4 regions of the Streptomyces sp. NPDC059567 genome follow, and region 1 is predicted to be linked to each of the others. Evidence: riboswitches for the same ligand, from Rfam matches in the RefSeq annotation. Region 1 holds a riboswitch; each other region holds the start of a gene.

Region 1 (3,530 bases):
ACGATCGCCCCGTGCTCGGCCCATGCCTCGACGGGCTGGGCGGCGGGCTCGACCGCGTACATCCAGGCGATCTTGTGCCGCAGCTGGGTGAGCAGCGCCGTGAGCGCCGGGCTGCCGGATGCCTGTGCCAGCGTCTCGTGGAACCAGCCGCCGAGCGAGCGCAGATCCTCGCCCTGGCCGCGCCTGGCCCGTTCCTGCCCCAGCCTGACCAGGCCACGCAGCACCTTGAGATGGGCGTCGGTGCGGCGCTGGGCGGCGCGGGCGGCGCCCAGCGGCTCGAGCAGTGCCCGTACGTCCAGCAGGTCCGCCGCCTCCTGCTCGGTGGGTTCGGCGACATGGGCGCCCGCATGGCGGCGGCTGATCACGAAGCCCTCGGACTCCAGGGTGCGCAGCGCCTCACGGACGGGGACGCGGGAGACCCCGTAACGGCGGGCCAACTGCTCCTCGGTCAGCCGACTGCCGCACGGGAGGACCCCGGACACGATGTCGTCCCGAATCGCCGTGCATACCGACTGCGCGGGAATGCGCATCTTCGACCTCCGCCTTGATCCGCGCGAAACCGGTTCGTCGGCGACTCTATTGCAGCGGGGCGGAATTTCCGAAGGAGATCCGGGAACATGCATATCTTTTGGCCAGCGAAAAGCCCCGGCTCAGGACGAGCCGGGGCTTTTCTGACGCCTGCTTCGCGGGCAGCGGTCAGACGTTCACGCCGCGGGCGCGCAGGTACGCGACCGGGTTGATGTCGGAGCCGTACTCGGCGGTGGTGCGCGCCTCGAAGTGGAGGTGCGGGCCGGTCGAGTTGCCGGTCGAGCCCGAGAGGCCTATCCGCTGGCCCGGGGTGACGGACTGGCCGACCGAGACACTGATGGACGACAGGTGACCGTACTGGGTGTACGTGCCGTCGTTCATCCGGATGACGATGTTGTTGCCGTACGCGCCGCCCCAGCCGGCCTCGACGACGGTGCCGGAGCCGACGGAGACGACCCGGCTGCCGGAGGCGGCGTGGAAGTCGACGCCGGAGTGGCTGCCGGAGGACCAGAGCGCGCCACCGGCCTGGTAGCTGGTGGTCACGTACGAACCGGCGACGGGGAGCTGGAAGGAGTTCAGGCGCTTGCGCTCGGCCTCGCGGGCGGCGCGCTCCTTGGCCTCGCGGACCTCCTTGGCGCGGGCCTCGGCCTTGCGCTTCGCCTCCGCCTTCGCCCGGGCCTCGGCCTTGGCCCGCTCGATGGCCTCGGCGGCCTCGCGCTCCTGGGCGGCGGCCTGGGCGTCGATCGTGTCGGCGAGGGAGTCCGCGGCGACGATCTGGGTCAGGCCGGTGTCCTCGAAGGAGGGGGCGTCCGCGTCGGCGGCGAGCGCCGGGGAGGCGAGGGTTCCGATGACGCCGGTGGTGGCGATGGTCGCGACGCCGGCGATGCCCGCCCTGCGGCGCGCCAGACGGCTCGGACCACGATGCTTCCCGGTGGCACGGGTGAACGCCATGTAGTGGCTGATCCTTTCCTTCCTTCTCGCCTACCGGGTTAGCTGACGGGTTCGGAGCAGGAAGGTCTCCTACGGGCCCCTCCGCACGGATGCGAAGGCGTCCGATTCACCCCAGGGACTTCGTATGGGTCCCCGGCTCCCCAGGCTCGCGCCTGACGGGGACTCGGCGATGACTGTCCGATGCCACGGGCTCGCGGCGGGTGCAACTGGCGAACAGCCGGACCGACGCTAAGCGGACTGTCTTTCAATCAGCAAACAGACACGCCCGTTTGTAAGACATGCCACAGGTCATACAGCCACCCTCTCCCTTAATCCGGACAAAGGGGAGGACCCCGCCATACTGTGATGGCGGGGTCCTCGAAGCGGCGCGCGGACGACTCAATCAGCCGGTGACGACGGTCACTTCGCCGATGCCGAGAGCGCGCACCGGCTCCTCGATCTGCGCCGCGTCACCGACGAGCACGGTGACGAGACGGTCCACCGGGAAGGCGTTCACGACCGCCGCGGTCGCCTCCACCGTGCCGGTCTCGGCCAGGCGCGCGTACAACTGCGCCTGGAAGTCGTCCGGAAGGTGCTGCTCGACCTGGTCGGCGAGCGTCCCGGCGACGGAGGCGGCCGTCTCGTACTTCAGCGGCGCCACACCCACCAGGTTCTGCACGGCCACGTCGCGCTCGGCGTCCGTCAGCCCCTCGGCGGCGAGCGTGCTCAGCACCTTCCACAGGTCGTCAAGTGCCGGGCCGGTGTTGGGCGTGTCGACGGAGCCGCTGATGGCGAGCATCGAGGCGCCGTGGCCCTGGCCGTCGGAGCGCAGCACCTGGCCGAAGGCACGGACGCCGTAGGTGTAGCCCTTCTCCTCGCGCAGGACGCGGTCCAGACGGGAGGTGAGGGTGCCACCGAGGCAGTACGTGCCGAGGACCTGGGCCGGCCAGACACGGTCGTGCCGGTCGGCGCCGACGCGCCCGATGAGCAGCTGGGTCTGGACGGCTCCCGGCCGGTCCACGATGACCACCCGGCCGGTGTCGTCGGCCGTGATCGGAGGGACGGGGCGCGGCTCGGCCGCGTTCCCCGTCCAGGCTCCCAGCGACTCGGCGAGGACCTTGTCCAGGTCCACGTCGGTCAGGTCGCCGACGATGACGGCCGTGGCCGTGGAGGGCCGCATGTACGCCTCGAAGAAGGCGCGGACGGCCGTGGCGTCGATCGCCTCCACGGTCTCCTCGGTCCCCTGGCGCGGCCGCGACATGCGCGAGGTGGCCGGGAACAGCTCCTTGGAGAGCTGCTTGGCCGCCCGGCGGGCCGGGTTGGCCGTCTCGTGCGGGATCTCGTCGAGCCGGTTGCGCACCAGGCGCTCGACCTCGGTGTCGAGGAAGGCGGGCGCGATCAGCGCCTCGGCGAGCAGGCCGAGCGCCTTGGGCAGCCGGGAGACGGGGACCTCCAGGGAGACCCGTACGCCCGGGTGGTCGGCGTGCGCGTCGAGCGTGGCGCCGCAGCGCTCCAGCTCGGCGGCGAACTCCTCGGCGGAGTGCTTGTCCGTGCCCTCGGAGAGGGCGCGGGCCATGATCGTGGCCACGCCGTCCAGGCCCTCGGGCTCGGCGTCCAGCGGGGCGTCGAGGAAGATCTCGACGGCCACCACCTGCTGGCCGGGGCGGTGGCAGCGCAGCACCGTCAGGCCGTTGTCCAGCGCTCCGCGGTCCGGGGCCGGGAAGGCCCAGGGCTTCGCGGTGCCCGCCTCCGGCTGCGGGTGGAACGTCATGCTCGTCAAAGACGCGGCAGCGTCGGTCACTGGTCCGCTCCCTCTTCCTCGTCGCTGTCGCTCTGTTCGGTACCGATCGGCTCGTAGACGAGCACCGCGCGGTTGTCCGGGCGCAGCCGGGCCTTGGCGACCGCCTGCACCTCCTCCGCGGTGACGTCCAGCACCCGGTGCACGGCGGTGAGGGCGAGCTGCGGGTCGCCGAACAGGACCGCGAAGCGGCACAGTTCGTCGGCCCGGCCCGCGACCGTGCCGAGCCGGTCCAGCCACTCGCGCTCCAACTGGGCCTGGGCGCGCTCCATCT
Region 2 (3,530 bases), on a different contig from region 1:
GCTGGTCCGGGTCGGCCGGCACCTCCAGGCCGAGGACCTGGGCGGCGCGCAGCGCGACCCGGGTGTGGCCCTCGGGCGAGAGGTGCAGCCGGTCGTCGTCCCAAGCCCGCCTGTCCTGCACCGACTTGAGCGACCACAGGTCCAGGACCGGGCAGCCGTAGCGGTCGGCGATGGCCCGGACATGGGCCGTGTACGTGGCGATCTTGCCGCGCAGATGGCGCAGCACGGGTACGTCGCGGGTGTCGAAGCCGGTCGTCACCATGACCGTGCCGACGGCCGAGGTCAGATCGGCGACGGCGCGCTCGAAGCGCTCGGCGACGTCGTCCGGGTCGGTGCCCGGGCGGATGATGTCGTTGCCCCCCGCGCAGAAGCTCACCAGGTCGGGGGCGAGCTCCTTCGCCCTGGGGACCTGCTCCTCGACGATCTGGTCGAGGAGGCGGCCGCGTACGGCCAGGTTGGCGTAACGGAATGCGTCGTGCTCCGGCAGCTGGTCGGCGAGCAGGACCGCGAAGCGGTCCGCCCAGCCGACGTACTTCCCGTCGGGCCCGGGGTCTCCGACGCCCTCGGTGAAGCTGTCACCGATCGCCGCGTACGACCCGAATGCGTCCATGTCTCTTGATCTCGAATCGTCTGCCACGGGAGCTCATCTTTCCCTTATGGGTGTGACCTACGCGACCGTAAGGAGGGGTTGACGCCGGGTGAGATATGCCACCGGTCAAGATTCCGCCAAGCCGGAATACGGCGGAACGCGAAGGGGCCCGGCACACAGGTGCCGGGCCCCTTCGGGTGCTGGGTGTACGTCAGATGCTGACGCCGTGCGAGCGCAGGTAGGCCAGCGGGTCGATGTCCGAGCCGTAGCTCGGTCCGGTGCGGATCTCGAAGTGCAGGTGCGGACCGGTGGAGTTGCCGGTCGAACCGGAGAGACCTATCTCCTGGCCGCCCGTGACGGTCTGGCCGGCGGAGACGCCCAGGGAGGAGAGGTGGGCGTACTGCGAGAACGTGCCGTCGGCGTGCTGGATGACGACCTCGTTGCCGTACGAGCCGCTGTTGCCCGCGGAGTAGACGGTGCCCGCGCCGACGGCCTTGACCGAGGTGCCGGAGGAGGCGATGAAGTCCACACCGGTGTGGTAGCCGGAGGACCACATGGCGCCGGAGGCGCGGTACGGGGTGGAGACGCCGCCGCTGACCGGGGCGACCCAGCCGGAGGACGCGGCCTTGGCGGGCGCGGCCTGCGCCGGCGTGGACGCCGGGGCCTGGGTGGGCTCGACCGTGCCGCGGTCGCTGCTGCGGGAGCTGCGCTCGCCCGCACCGGTGGAGGACTTCTCCGCCTTGGGCGCGGCCTTCGGGGCGGCCTTGGGCGCGGCGGCCTTGGCCGTCGACTTGGCACCGAGGGTGAGCTTCATGCCGGGAAGGATCAGCGAGGGGTTCCCGCCGACGACCTGGCGGTTGTCCTCGTAGAGCTTCTTCCAGCCACCCGCCAGGTGGTGCTCGGAGGCGATCTTCGACAGGTAGTCGCCGCGGACGACGGAGTACGTCTTCGGCTTGGCGGCCTTGTCGGCGGCCGGGGCCTTCGCAGGAGCGGCGGCGACGGCGGCGACGGCCTGCTCGGGCGTCACGGTCGGGGCGCCCTTGTCGGCGGCGTGGGCTCCGGTCGCACCGAGGAGCGGCAGGGCGACGACGGCGCCACCGGTGCCGGCGGCGACGAATCCGCGCGTGATCGGGTTGACCTTGGGACGGCGATGCTTACCCTTTGCGGGCATGGCGAATTCCTCTCCGTCGCCTGCGAGGTGAGCTGTCGGGTTCGGACTGGAGATGTCCGGCCGCGCTCTCACGCGACTTAACCCCGAGCCGTCCGGATCGACCGGTTCGGCGTACTTACCTGGGTCCCCCGCTCCTGCCTTACGTGGATGGGTGCGGATTCCGGGCGGTGGCAGGATTCGGCGGTCCGACCGGATTGACGGTGACCGTAGACGAGCGGGGTCGGCGCGAACAAGCCACCGTTTTTCTCCCGCATTCAGGGCCGGGATATCCGCGCCGAATTCCGGTCACCCTCCGTGGAGGGTGGAACCTCGATTCCCTTTTCCGGCACGGAGCTTGCCCGGAACGATCAGGCACGGTCCGTCACTTTTATGACGCTGCTCACGCACCGGAACCCATCTCCCCTATTACCAGGGCGCGTTATACCTAAGGGCCCAATTCGGACAGAACACCCATTCCCATGCCCCGGGGGTGTGCGGAGCCGGCCCCACCCGGGATGATTGCCCCGGGAACCGATCTCGATCAGCCAACCTTCAGGAGCACTCGTGACGCAGCAGCTGCCGCAGGTCCCGTCGACCGAACCCGAGCTCACCGGGGTACGCAACTTCCGGGACGTGGGCGGCCTGCCGACCGTGAACGGCGGGGCGGTGCGGTTCGGACGCCTCTTCCGCAGCGGCCACCTCGCACATGCCACCGCGGAGGACGCGGCGTTCCTCTCCACCCTCGGGCTGCACACGATCTTCGACTTCCGCAACCAGGCGGACCGGAAGGTCGAGGGCCCGGACGTCGATCTTCCGGGTGTACGAAATGTGAACATACCGCTCAATGACCCGGCCGACGGCAAGGAGTTCTGGAAGCTGGTCAGCACGGGCGAGCTGGAGCAGCTCCGCGCCATCCTGGGCGACGGCAAGGCGGCCGCCCGAATGTCCGATTCGTACCGGAAGATGATTGTCGAGCGGACCGCGGAGCACAGCCGCATCCTGCATGCGATGGCCGAGGACAGCGTCCCCGCGCTGATGCACTGCGCGGCCGGCAAGGACCGCGCGGGCCTGTCGATCGCCATCTCGCTGCTCGCGGTGGGCGTCGAGCGCGAGGCGATCGAGGCCGACTACGTGAAGTCGAACGACCCGCACCGCCGGTACAAGGTGCGCCGCAGCTCCACCGCCGCGGACGCCATGTCGCCCGAGGTGATGGAGCTGCTCAGCCCACTCTTCGACGCGCGCGTCGAGTACCTGCGGGCCGCGTTCGAGACGATCGAGCAGCACTGGGGCACGGTCGAGAGCTACCTCACGGACGGCCTCGAACTCGGCCCCGAGACGCGGGAGCGGCTGCGCGAGCGGCTCGTCGTCGAGGCGTGACCCTGCCCGCTACTGGTTCCGCCCGCCGAGCATGAACAGCAGGTAGAGGAAACCGGCGAAGAGGTGCCCGGCCACCAGATAGGCGAAGAGCCGGAGCACCAGACCCTTGGGGAACTTGCCCCCGTCGCGCTCTTCGCCGGTGACGGGTGCGGACTTCTCGGACATATCGGCCCCTTCCGAAGGGCTCAGCGCAGATGCGGGGTTCCGTCGCCGAGGCACAGCTCGGCTGCGGGGCTCTGCATCAGCGTGTGGACGAAGAGCAGCTCGGCCCCGCCGCGGCCGGCGGCGCCGATGCGGTGCGGGGTGAGCGAGTCGAAGTGCGCGCTGTCCCCGGGGTCCAGGACGTGCACGGTGTCGCCGAGCGCGAGGCGCACCCGCCCTTCGAGGACGTGGAGCCATTCCTCCCCGGGGTGG
Region 3 (3,530 bases), on a different contig from region 1:
TGGTAGGGCAGGACCGGGGCATCCTCCCCGTGGGTCATCGCCGTGCCGACCGCGACGCCGGTCGTCGGACTGATCGCCCCGAACTCGCCCTCCTCCCGCCCGGCCAGGACGCCCGGGGACGAGCCGTGATCCTGGTACGGGGGCGTCCAGGTCCACGGCTCGCCCTCCGGGTCGAACCGGTCGCTGACCGACACGGACCCGACGACCCGCCCCGCGTCGTCGATGCCCTCGGCCAGGTTGTGGACCAGATACTCCGCGCGCGCGACCGGCAGCGCGCGTGCCGGCCCGCCGTCCGCGGGCCACAGGACCGGGAAGGAGCTCCAGGTGAACCCGTCGGGGCCGTCGTACGACTGCTCGGCCGCGCCGATCACATCGCCGCGCGCGTTGACACCGGTGACCCGCGTCACGACCGTGCCCGGCCCCGCGTCCGGCGGCAGCGCCAGGATCCGCGTGACCTTCCCGTCCCGCCACACCTTCGCCGTGCCGTCCGTGTCGACGGCAGCGATCCGCCCGGCGTCGTCGACGTCCACATCGGACGCGGCCCGCGCCACGCCCACGGAGAACAGCCGCACCGACGCGGCGCCGGGGCGGTAGCTGAACAGGGCGGTCGAACCGTCGGAGCGGCGGCCCACCCAGCCGGCCATGAGCCCGTGCCGGTTGACGGCCCGGACCGCGCCCTCGTCGTAACCCTCGGGCAGCGGCACCCGGTGGAGCCGCTCACCCCTCCAGTACACCGGCAGGCCGCCGCTCGCGCCCACGGCCAGGCCGCGCGGGCCGAGATCGTGCACGCCCTCGGTGGAGATCCCGCCACGGGCGTCCGGCGGGAGCGAGGGCAGTACGGTCGGGCCGGGCGCGCACAGCGCGGCGCCGGACGCGCTGTCGGATGCGGTGCCCGGCGTCTGTGCCACGGCCGGACCGGCGGCCGTGAGCAGCCCGGCCAGCGCGGCGGCGGCCGCGCACACGGCAAGCGTTCTCTTCATGCGTCGTTCCCCCCAGGGACGGGATCCGCGATCCCCGGCCGCGGATCATCAGTCGCCCATGCTGCACGCCAAGAACGCGGCATGGGTACGGAATGCCCCATGCCGCTTGGTGGGAACGCCGAAGCCCCGGCCCGTGAGGAATTGGGGCCGGGGCGTGGAGTCGACGCGGAGCGGGGTCAGTACGCCCCGTTGACGTTGTCGATGGAGCCGTAGCGGTCCGCGGCGTAGTTGCAGGCCGCGGTGATGTTGGCGACGGGGTCGAAGAGGTCCATCGACGTGCCCGGTACGTGGTAGGCGAGGAACGTCGGCTCGATGACCTGGAGGAGACCCTTGGACGGGGTGCCCTTGACGGCGTTCGAGTCCCAGAGGTTGATGGCCTGCGGGTTGCCCGAGGACTCGCGCATGATGTTGCGGTGTATGCCCTCGTACGAGCCCGGGATGCCGTAGCGCGCCATGACGTCCAGCGACTCGCGGATCCAGCCGTCGAGGTTGTCGGCGTAGCTCTTCGCCGGGGCGGCCTGGGTCTTGGGCGCCGCGGCGGCGGCCTTCGCGGAAGCCGCGGCGGCGGGCTTCGCGGGAGCGGCCTTGGCGGGAGCGGCGCTCCGCTGCTGCGAGCGGTCGGCCCGGTCGGCGTCCGAACGAGCCGAGGACTTCGACTGCTTGGGCTGCTTCGGAGCGGTGGCGGAATTCCCGCTGAGCGTCAGTTCGAGCCCGGGGTGGATAAGTGACGGGTTGTCACCCACGGCGCTGCGATTCGCGCGGTACAGGGCCTTCCAGCCGCCCTGGACGTCCTGCTCGTGCGCGATCACGGAAAGGGAGTCGCCGCGGACGACCTTATAGGTCTTGGCGGCGGAATTCTGAGCGGCCGGAATTGATTCCGCGATCTTCGCGGGGGCGCTGAAGACCGTCTTCTCGACGGGAGCGGCCGCGGGGGCGGCCTGGGGCGTCGCGTGGGCGGTGGCCGTGGCGACCAGGGGCAGGGCCAGTGCGGCGCCACCCGTGCTCGCGAGGGCGATACCGCGGGTCAGGGGACGTCGCTTGGGGCGCCGGTGCTTACCGTGTGCGGGCATGATGCATTCCTCTCCGGCGCCTGCGGGGTGAGCTGTCGGGTTCGGGCTGGAGATGCCCGGCCGCACACGTGCGACTTCACCCCGAGCCGCTCCGGAGAATCCGGACCGGCGAATAGTGGGTCCCCCGCTCCTGCCTTCGGGTGAATGATCGGTCTTTTCGGACGGTGGCAGGATTAGGCGATCCGTCCGAGTCGAGGTGACCGTAGGCGAGAAATGTCGACAGAAACAAGACGTCTCGTACGTAGGTAATTCGCGAAGGGGTTCTTCGCCGCGTCCACCGCGCTGAACTTCCTTGAAGGGCAAGGGGACGGAAGGCGCGAGAAGATCATTGAAGACCCTTTGGTGATTCATGTCACCAGGGGCATCAAATCGGTCATTACGGTAAATTCAGTTGAGCTGAGAAAAGGGACACAAGGGCGAATAAAACCCCTTGTGTCCCTTTTGGTGGGAAGTGTGGTCGTGTCAGCCGGTGATGCTCGCGGCGCCGGTCTCGATGTGGCCCGTGTAGCGGCGCGACCAGGTGCCGTCGATGTCGGCGAGGATCGTGAAGTCGTACCAGCCGTTGTGGTATGCCACGGCGTTGAAGTAGTCCTCGCGCGAGGAGTTCGCCGCCACCGTGTACGTCCACGGCCCGTCGGACCGGTAGGCATTCGAGCGGATCGTGAAGGTCACCGGTCCGGCGGAGCTGTTGGTCATCTTGAAGTAGATCGCCGTCTTCCCCGTGCCCGGCTCGGTCGCGAAGCGCGCCGCGACCTCGACGGCCTTGCCCGGCTTCGAGGCGTCGCCGATGAAGCGGCGCAGGAAGCGGTTGGGGCCCATCATCGAGATGTCGTACTTGCCCGACCCCGAGCCGAGCCCGATGTTGAAGTAGTCCGTGGACGTCGCGCCCGGGTCCACGGTGTACTGCCAGGCCGCCGTGTCCCGGTGCTGGTGCGGGTGGATCGTGAAGTGCGCGGCGCGCGTCGCCTGCGCGCCCTGGTTCGTCATGGAGAACCAGGCCAGGATCTTGCCGGCCGCGCCGAACTCGAACCGGTCGAGGTTTCCGTTCACCTGGTACGGCAGGGCGCGCGCCGGCCGTGTGCCGGTCTCCTGCGCGGGCAGGGCGTTGTCCTGCGGGACCGGGTTGGGCAGCGGGCCGCAGGTCGACTGCCCGATCACCCTGGCGGTGGACGGGAGCCCCGAGGGGACGCCGAAGACGGGGTGCGCGAAGTCGAAGACCCCGGTCAGGTCACCCGTGACCTTGCGCCGCCAGGCGCTGATGTTCGGGCAGGCGGCGGGGGTGCCGAGGGCGGCCGTCCAGGTCTCCATGAACCGCAGGACGGAGGTGTGGTCGAAGACCTCGGAGCTGACCCACCCGCCGCGCGTCCACGGGGACATGACGAGCATCGGGACCCTGAAACCGAGGCCGATCGGGACACCGTCGAGGTACTCGCCCGGGGTGCCGGGCGGGGCGACCGGCGGCGGCACATGGTCGAAGAAG
Region 4 (3,530 bases), on a different contig from region 1:
CTCCGGCTACACCGCCAACCTCGCCGCGCTCACCGCGCTGAGCAGCCGCGACTCGCTGATCGTCTCGGACGCGGGCAACCACGCCTCGATCGTCGACGGCTGCCGGCTCTCGCGCGCCGAGACGGCCGTGGTCCCGCACGCGGACCCCGAAGCGGTACGCAAGACCCTCCGGGCACATGAGGGCCGCCGGGCCCTCGCCGTCACCGACTCCGTCTTCTCCGTGGACGGCGACAAGGCCCCACTGACCGAGATCGCCGACGCCTGCCGCACCCACGGCGCCGCGCTCGTCGTGGACGACGCCCACGGCCTGGGCGTGCTCGGCGACGGCGGCCGGGGAGCCCTGGCCGCCGCGGGTCTCGCCGGCGACGAGGACGTCGTCGCCACCCTCACCCTCTCCAAGTCGCTCGGCAGCCAGGGGGGTGCCGTACTCGGCCCCGCCCGGGTCGTCGAGCACCTGGTCAACGCGGCCCGGACGTTCATCTTCGACACCGGTCTCGCCCCGGCCGCCGCGGGCGCCGCCCTCGCGAGCCTGCGGCTGATCCACGGCGAGCCCGGCCTCGCCGAGCGCGCGCGTACCGTCGCCACCACGCTGCACCGGATGCTCACCGAGGCCGGACTGACCGCCGTACGCCCGGACGCGGCCGTCGTGTCGGTGCGCGCCCCCTCGCCCGAGGCCGCGCTGCGGTGGGCGGCCGACTGCCGCGAACTGGGCCTCGCCGTGGGCTGCTTCCGGCCCCCGTCGGTCCCGGACGGCATCTCGCGACTGCGCCTGACGGCCCGCGCGGATCTGACGGACGCGCAGATCGACCGGGCGGTGGAAACGATCGTGCGCACCGCACCGCCGGCTCGCTGACCGCACCAGCCCGGCCGCCCAAATACGGTCTCCCGTAGCAGAGTTCACCGCTTCGAGCGACAAATATGCACATATCTTGGTGGATCGCCATACGGGGCGGCACGATCGGTGGCACTCTGACGCGTAGCGCAATCCGGGCCGGGCCCGGTGGGAAAGGGACAGCGTCGCCATGGCAGACCACCAGGAAGCAACCGTCACTCTGCCGAGCGATCCCGCCTCGGTGTCCGCCGCCCGCAGATACGTCGCCGACATCCTGACCGGCTGGGGGCTCGCCGAGGCCGGCGACACCGCCGACACGGTCCGGCTGATCGTCTCGGAACTGGCCACCAACGCCGTCCAGCACACCTTCGGGCAGTCGCCCACCTTCACCGTCGACGTCCGTCTGGAGCGTGAGGAACAGCTCCACATCGGCGTCACCGACAGCCACCCCCGCTGGCCCAAGCGGCTGCCGGCGGCGGTGCAGCAGGACAACGGCCGAGGGATGGTGATCATCCGTTTCCTGACCGCGGAGGCGGGCGGCCGGCTCTCGGTCACCCCGACCAGCGAGGGCGGCAAGACGGTCTGGATCAACCTCCCCTGGACGGCCGCGCCGAACAGGCTCCCCGCCTCCTTGAGCTAGGGCGTGTCCGGCCCGATCCTGCCGTCGGCTCCCCTCGCAAGGACCCGAGGCCGGTGCGTGAGGGTGCGGCGGCGCCACCGCACCCCCGTGACGGCCCCGGTCACGAGGTCAGCCGGTCACCCGATCATCGGACCCGGCCGTAATACACCTTGGACGACCAGATCCTGTCGAGCTTCACCCAGGAGCCCGTCTTGGGCGAGTGCCAGATCTTGTTGTTCCCGGCGTAGATGCCCACGTGGTACACCCGTCCACCCGCGTGGAAGAAGACCAGGTCACCCTTCTGCCTACTGGAGGCGGAGATGTGCCGGGTCTTGTTGTACTGCTGCTGCGCGGTACGGGGCAGCGACTTGCCCGCCTTCTTGAACGAATAGAGCGTGAGCCCCGAGCAGTCGAACCGGGTCGGTCCTGACGCTCCGTACCTGTAGGGCGATCCCTTCTTGGCCGCCGCGACGCTCAGCGCCTTGCCGGCATGCGCGGTCGCGGCCTGGGCCTCCGAGGCGGCGCCCGGCGCCAGCATCGTGCCGCCGACGGCGGCGAGGGTGAGAGCCGAGACGGCTCCGGCCCGGGACAGCAGGGACGGGACATGAATCTGCGCAGTCATGCGCAACCCTTCGTCAGCCGCCTGTGAAGGATGACCTGTCGGGTTCGGACTGGCGAAGTTGCCCGGCCGCGGCTGCGGCTTCACCCCGAGGAACGGCCCACTGCTCGGTCGTCCCGTACTGCTCGGGTCCTCCACTCCTGCCGATCCACTCCTGTCGACCAGACATCCGGGACAGCGGCAGGACTCGGCGTCCGCCCGGACCGCCCCGCCGTGGTGGCGGGGGCTTGTCGTCGTGAGGGATCTTGACCCACATCCAGGGCGAAATCCGAGTTGAAACGACGTTATGTGAGGCTCCTCACGACTGATCCATTCGGGTGGACAGACATGTTTCGTGATCGTCTGAGGTTTGGCCGACGAGCCCCGTACCAGGGGAGAAACGCCGGATTCCGCCAGATGCGTACACCTGTTGCGCAACTCACCCCGCACATATGTCGATTCGTCGACTACGCCGAACGAGGGAGGATTTCCATGGTTGTGATGGGCCGAGTGGACCTCGACACGACACGCGGGTATGTCAACTCGCGCGTGTCCCGGGCACGGTGACGCGCTCCGCGCGCCGCTCTCCGTCCAACACCCGCAGCGCGCGGGCCAATGTGTCCGCATGTACCTCGGTCTCACCGCGCACATGCATCACCGTCAGGGCGTCGCGCAGGGCGGTCGCCCGTCCCACCAGGGCCTGAGCCGCCCGTAGCGCCCCATAAGTATGCAATGACCTGGATGGATTGATTCGCCCCAGGAGATCGACGACTTCGAGATAGGCGTCGACGAACTCGCCCTCGGCACGCGTCAGCGCGGGCAGCGGCGGCAGCTCGGGAACCATCCCCGGCTCACCTCGCCCCGGCGCCGCCGGACGCCCCTCGGTTCTGGATCACGTGATCCACCAGGCCGTACGCGGTGGCGGCCGGCGCGTCGAGGATCGTGGTGCGGTCGATGTCGGCGTCGATCCGCTCGCGGCTCCGTCCGGTGTGGGTGGCCAGCATCCCGGCGACCATCGCGCGCAGCCGGAGCAATTCCCGGGCTTGGATGTCGAGATCGCTGGGCTGCCCCTGCAACGGCTCGTCCATCGTGGGCTGCTGGAGCACGACCCGGGCGCCGGGCAGCGCGAGCCGCTTTCCGGGCGCGCCGGCCGCGAGCAGTACGGCGGCGGTGGACGCGGCCTGGCCGAGGCAGGTGGTCTCCACGTCGCAGGTGACGACCTGCATCGTGTCGTAGATCGCGGACATCGCGCTGAGCGAACCGCCGGGGGAGTTGATGTAGAGCGAGATGTCCCGGTCGGGGTCGGCGTACTCCAGGTGCAGGAGCTGGGCGATGACGTCGTTGGCCGAGATCTCGTCGATCGGTGTCCCGAGGAAGACGATCCGCTCCTCCAGCAGCTTGGAGTAGGGGTCGAGGGTCCGACTGCCGAAGCTGGTGCGCTCGGTGAACTCGGGAAGGACGTAGCGGGCATCCATGGGCGG

Evidence for each region. A riboswitch is a leader RNA that binds a small molecule or an ion and turns the genes downstream of it on or off. The one in region 1 is predicted to bind cyclic di-AMP.
Region 2: another riboswitch for cyclic di-AMP. It lies ahead of ACFVZW_RS02715 (peptidoglycan DD-metalloendopeptidase family protein); the one in region 1 lies ahead of ACFVZW_RS26990 (M23 family metallopeptidase).
Region 3: another riboswitch for cyclic di-AMP. It lies ahead of ACFVZW_RS03440 (transglycosylase SLT domain-containing protein); the one in region 1 lies ahead of ACFVZW_RS26990 (M23 family metallopeptidase).
Region 4: another riboswitch for cyclic di-AMP. It lies ahead of ACFVZW_RS29190 (C40 family peptidase); the one in region 1 lies ahead of ACFVZW_RS26990 (M23 family metallopeptidase).

The regions. Positions count from the first base shown of each region.
Region 1 covers NZ_JBHWBS010000075.1:14,608-18,137, reverse strand. Annotated here, with positions in the region: gene ACFVZW_RS26995 (GntR family transcriptional regulator) at 1-530, opposite strand, end outside; gene ACFVZW_RS26990 (M23 family metallopeptidase) at 697-1,479, opposite strand; cyclic di-AMP (ydaO/yuaA leader) riboswitch at 1,492-1,658, opposite strand; gene ACFVZW_RS26985 (M16 family metallopeptidase) at 1,862-3,229, opposite strand; gene ACFVZW_RS26980 (M16 family metallopeptidase) at 3,256-3,530, opposite strand, start outside.
Region 2 covers NZ_JBHWBS010000003.1:45,247-48,776, reverse strand. Annotated here, with positions in the region: gene ACFVZW_RS02720 (SGNH/GDSL hydrolase family protein) at 1-637, opposite strand, end outside; gene ACFVZW_RS02715 (peptidoglycan DD-metalloendopeptidase family protein) at 801-1,760, opposite strand; cyclic di-AMP (ydaO/yuaA leader) riboswitch at 1,765-1,937, opposite strand; gene ACFVZW_RS02710 (tyrosine-protein phosphatase) at 2,304-3,116, shown strand; gene ACFVZW_RS02705 (DUF6126 family protein) at 3,126-3,281, opposite strand; gene ACFVZW_RS02700 (XRE family transcriptional regulator) at 3,302-3,530, opposite strand, start outside.
Region 3 covers NZ_JBHWBS010000004.1:26,133-29,662, reverse strand. Annotated here, with positions in the region: gene ACFVZW_RS03445 (hypothetical protein) at 1-980, opposite strand, end outside; gene ACFVZW_RS03440 (transglycosylase SLT domain-containing protein) at 1,157-2,050, opposite strand; cyclic di-AMP (ydaO/yuaA leader) riboswitch at 2,055-2,238, opposite strand; gene ACFVZW_RS03435 (phosphocholine-specific phospholipase C) at 2,513-3,530, opposite strand, start outside.
Region 4 covers NZ_JBHWBS010000087.1:18,046-21,575, reverse strand. Annotated here, with positions in the region: gene ACFVZW_RS29200 (8-amino-7-oxononanoate synthase) at 1-853, shown strand, start outside; gene ACFVZW_RS29195 (ATP-binding protein) at 1,023-1,472, shown strand; gene ACFVZW_RS29190 (C40 family peptidase) at 1,597-2,073, opposite strand; cyclic di-AMP (ydaO/yuaA leader) riboswitch at 2,077-2,273, opposite strand; gene ACFVZW_RS29185 (hypothetical protein) at 2,588-2,893, opposite strand; gene ACFVZW_RS29180 (ATP-dependent Clp protease proteolytic subunit) at 2,901-3,524, opposite strand.